DNA from 2 places in the Streptomyces sp. NPDC001744 genome. Region 1 is predicted to be linked to the other one. Evidence: riboswitches for the same ligand, from Rfam matches in the RefSeq annotation. Region 1 holds a riboswitch; the other holds the start of a gene.
The links. A riboswitch is a leader RNA that binds a small molecule or an ion and turns the genes downstream of it on or off. The one in region 1 is predicted to bind cyclic di-AMP.

Region 1 (2,190 bases):
CTCGCCATCAGTGGCTCCGTGGACACCCCCAACACGGGCCCGGCCCTGGACGACCTGTGGAAGGTGCTGCGCACCCTGGCCGCCGAGGGGCTCACGGACGCCGAGCGGGAGACGGCCGTGCAGAACCTGGTGGGGGTGGCGCCGCTCAAGTACGAGACGGCCGCCTCCGTAGCCGGAACGCTCGCCGACCAGGTCGAGCAGCACCTCCCGGACGACTTCCAGGCGCAGTTGTACGCGCGCCTGGCCGAGACGGGCACCGTCGAGGCGACCGCCGCCGTCGTCAGCGCCTTTCCGGTGGACCGGCTCGTCACCGTCCTGGTGGGTGACGCGGCGCAGATCGCGGAACCGGTGCGCGCGCTCGGCATCGGTGAGGTCACCGTCGTCAGCGGCTGACCGTCCCCCGCGGGGACGGCGGTCCACCACCGCCGTCCCCGCGACCGGGGCCCGGATGTGACGGCTCGTCAGGAAAATCCCTTGTGGGAAGGGCGTCCGCGGAGGAGTTCCCGCAAGGGAATTGTCCGCATTGGCGGCAAGAGTGATCCTCTGCCCTGTGGCATGTCTTACAAAAGGCCCTGTTCGGTTGGTGATCGACTGGCGGCCCGCTTACCGTCGATCCGGCTGTTCGCCAGTCGTACCCGCCGCACCCGCGGCACCGGACAGCCATCGCCGAGTCCCCGTCAGGCGCGAGCCCAGGGGAGCCGGGGACCCGCACGCAGTCCCTGGGGTGAATCGGACGCCTTCGTCCCGTACGGAGGGGCCCGTAGGAGACCTTCCTGCTCCGAACCCGTCAGCTAACCCGGTAGGCGAGAAGGAGGGAAAGGAAACAGCGTCTTCATGGCGTTCACCCGTGCCACCGGGAAGCATCGTGGTCCGAGCCGGATGGCGCGCCGCAGCGCCGGCATCGCCGGCGTCGCGACGCTGGCCACCACCGGCGTCATCGGAACCCTCGCCTCCCCGGCGCTCGCCGCCGACACGGACAACCGGTCACCCGAGGACACCGGTCTCATCGAGGTGATCACCGAGGAGTCCCTCACCGACCGCATCAACGCCCAGGCCGCCGCCCAGGACCGGCAGGCGTTCGAGGCCGCCGCCGAGGCGAAGGTCCGGGCCGAGGCGAAGCGCAAGGCCGAGGCCCGCGCCAAGGAGATCCGCGAGGCGAAGGAGCGCGCCGCCCGTGAGGCCGAGCGCCGCCGCCTGAACTCCTTCCAGCTCCCGATCGCCGGTTCGTACGTCTCCACCGCCTACAAGACCGGCGGTTCGCTCTGGTCCTCCGGCAGCCACTCCGGCATCGACTTCCACGCCGACTACGGCAGCCGTGTCGTCTCCGTCGGCTCCGGCACCGTCGTCGAGACCGGCTGGGGCGGCGCGTACGGCAACAACATCGTCATCCGGATGAACGACGGCACGTACACCCAGTACGGTCACCTCTCCTCCATCGGGGTGTACGTCGGCCAGACCGTCGAGCCGGGCCAGCAGATCGGCGTCTCGGGCTCGTCCGGCAACTCGACCGGCCCGCACCTCCACTTCGAGGCGCGCACGAGCCCCGAGTACGGCTCCGACATCGACCCGGTCGCCTACCTCCGCGCCCGCGGCGTCACCGTCTGACACCGTCGCCCCTCCGCGCGTCCCCGGCCCCCGGGGCCCCGCCTCGGGAAAGCCCCGGCCCGTACTGGGCCGGGGCTTTTCTTCGGCCGGAACGCGTCCGTGGAATCCGGCGGGGCATCGGAAATTCCGGCGGGCTGCAATAGAGTCGTGGCACGGGCGCGGAAAAGGCGCCGCTCGAATGGACTCGCGCGGACCAAGGCGGAGGTCGGACATGCGTATTCCCGCGCATTCGGTGTGCACGGCGATCCGGGACGACATCGTCTCCGGCGTCTTCGCGCGGGGGAGCCGGCTGACCGAGGAGCGGCTCGCCCGCAGGTACGGGGTCTCCCGCGTCCCGGTCCGCGAGGCGCTGCGCACCCTGGAGTCCGAGGGCTTCGTCCTCACCCGGCGCCACGCGGGCGCGCACGTGGCCGAGCCCACCGAGCGGGAGGCGGCCGACCTGCTCGACATGCGGACGCTGCTCGAACCGCTGGGAGCCGCGCGGGCCGCGCAGCGGCGCACCGAGGCCCACCTCAAGGTGCTGCGCGGCCTGGTCAGGCTGGGGCAGGAGCGGGCCGGACGGGGCCGGGACGAGGACCTGCGTCC
Region 2 (2,190 bases), on a different contig from region 1:
CCTCGACCTCGACCGTGGGGTTGCCTCGGGAGTCCAGGATTTCCCGGGCTACGACGACGTCGATGGACGGCACGAGCATCTCCTTCTGGGATGTGACGCTGGATGTGACGCAAGGTCGGTGCGGGGTCGCTCGGCCTTGCGGCAAGAGCCTAACCGTCCCGGGGGCTCCGGTCGGCCGGGCGCCCGCACCCTGGGACGAAAAAGGACCCAAGGGCACGCGCATGGGGGCGAATCACCCCGTATCTACTGGATGGTAACCGTCATGGGGCCCGTACTCCCGTACGAGCGGACCCGGCCCGGGAAAAGGGGGAACCCCGGTCCGGCGCGCACGGGGGAGGGCGCGCCGGACCGGGGTGGTCACCGCGGGAGGGCCGTCGGGGCCGCGTGAGCCGCCGGACTCACGCGACCCGCCGGACTCACTTCAGGTGGAGCTGCTGGCCCGGGTAGATCAGGTCGGCGTTCTCGACGACGTCGTCGTTCAGCTCGAAGAGCCGGGCCCAGCCGCCCTCGACGCCCTGCGCCTCGGCGATCTTGCTGAGGGTGTCGCCGGTGACGACCTTGTACTCGCCGTCGCCCTTCTTGACCGTCTCGCCGGTCGGGGTGGTGACGGTCTTCCGGGCGGACTGCGGAGCGGCGTGGCGCTTCTCGGCCTTCTTCGGGGCCTGGCGCTGCTCGCTGCGGGTGGTCGGCTGCTCGGCCGAGCGCTTCTGCGTCCGCTGCTTCTTCGCGGGCTTCTCCTGCTCCGTCGCGCTCTCGGCGGAGCCGCCGTACGAGGCGCCCGAGAGGCCGACGCCGCAGTGCGGCCAGGCGCCCTTGCCCTGGCCCGCGAGGACCTTCTCGGCGACGGCGATCTGCTGGGACTTCGACGCCTGGTCGGCGCGCGGGGCGTAGGCGGTGCCCCCGTACGCGGCCCAGGTGGAGGACGTGAACTGGAGGCCGCCGTAGAAGCCGTTGCCGGTGTTGATGGACCAGTTGCCACCGGACTCGCACTGGGCGACGCGGTCCCACTCGGAGGCCGTGGCGGCCGAGGCGGCGCCCGCGGTCATCAGCGGGGCGGCGACGGCGACACCGGTGACGCCGACGAGCGCGGCGACCTGGGTGGCCCTGGAGGGACGGCGGTGTTTGCCCTTGGCGGAAAACAGCATGGAGTTTCTCCTCACCGACGCCTGCGAGGTGAGCTGTCGGGTTCGGGCCAATGAGTTGCCCGGCCGCGTGTCCTAGCACGCGGCTTCACCCCAAGCCGATCGTCGGCCGTCTGTCTCAACGGCCGGGGCCGGCGCTTACCTTGGGTCCCCCGCTCCTGCCTTCGGCGCTTGCGCGACGACTGTTCCCCACGACCGACGGCAGGATTCGGCGTTTCGGTCGAAGGGGCCCGCGGTGGCGAGCGATGACGACCGTACGCACAGACCCCCCCGAAGTTCAAAGAGGCTCATATGACTAATTTCGCCTCTCCTTGCACTCCAGTGGGGCCCGTTTGCGCAGGTGGGAGGTGACGGAAGCAGAGCTTCCGGGCACGACACGCCAGTTGGGACAAAGAGACCCATGTCTCACTCGCATGGATCCGGACAGAAGCTCCCGAACTACCCCGCCGCCGGGTTCGGAGCCGGCGTCAGTTCGAGGTTCTGACCAGGCAGGATGAGGTCCGGATCGGTCCCCACGGTCCGCTTGTTGGCGTCGTAGAGGGCCGTCCACCCCCCGGGGAGTTCGTTCGCCCGCGCGATGTCCGACAGGCTGTCACCCGGACGCACGACGTATTCACCCGAAGAGCCCTGACCGTCCGTTACGCCCGAATTCTCCACCCCGTCGGTCACCGGAGTACCCGCAGGGTTTTCGGCGAGCTTGTCCTCGCCCGAGGCATGTCTGCCGGATTCGACGGAAGTGCCCGACTTGATGCTTTCCTGCAGGTCCGCCCCGCCCCGGTGCTTGCCGGTGCCGGGCATGACCGTCACCTCGCCGCCCTCCGGCGTAACGGGCGTAACGGGCGTAACGGATGTGTCGGGCACGGCCGGAGTGACCGGCGCGGTCGGGGCTGTCGTTCCGGTCGGCGCGCCCGGCGTGCTGGGAGGCACCGGAGCGACCGGGGTGGCCGGCGCGGTCGGGGAGGCGGGCGTCACCGGCGTCGCGGGCGTGACGGTGACGGCCGGGGGCGCGGGCCTCTCGGCCGCTTCGGGCGCCACGGTCTCCGGGGTC

Region 2: linked by a shared signal. The riboswitch ahead of ACFYZY_RS12725 (transglycosylase family protein) and the one ahead of ACFYZY_RS16545 (M23 family metallopeptidase) in region 1 are both predicted to bind cyclic di-AMP.

The regions. Positions count from the first base shown of each region.
Region 1 covers NZ_JBIAUG010000012.1:98,753-100,942, reverse strand. The annotation lists gene ACFYZY_RS16550 (M16 family metallopeptidase) at 1-393, shown strand, start outside; cyclic di-AMP (ydaO/yuaA leader) riboswitch at 655-821, shown strand; gene ACFYZY_RS16545 (M23 family metallopeptidase) at 835-1,605, shown strand; gene ACFYZY_RS16540 (GntR family transcriptional regulator) at 1,817-2,190, shown strand, end outside.
Region 2 covers NZ_JBIAUG010000008.1:180,068-182,257, reverse strand. The annotation lists gene eno (phosphopyruvate hydratase) at 1-79, opposite strand, end outside; gene ACFYZY_RS12725 (transglycosylase family protein) at 417-1,145, opposite strand; cyclic di-AMP (ydaO/yuaA leader) riboswitch at 1,149-1,322, opposite strand; gene ACFYZY_RS12720 (transglycosylase family protein) at 1,581-2,190, opposite strand, start outside.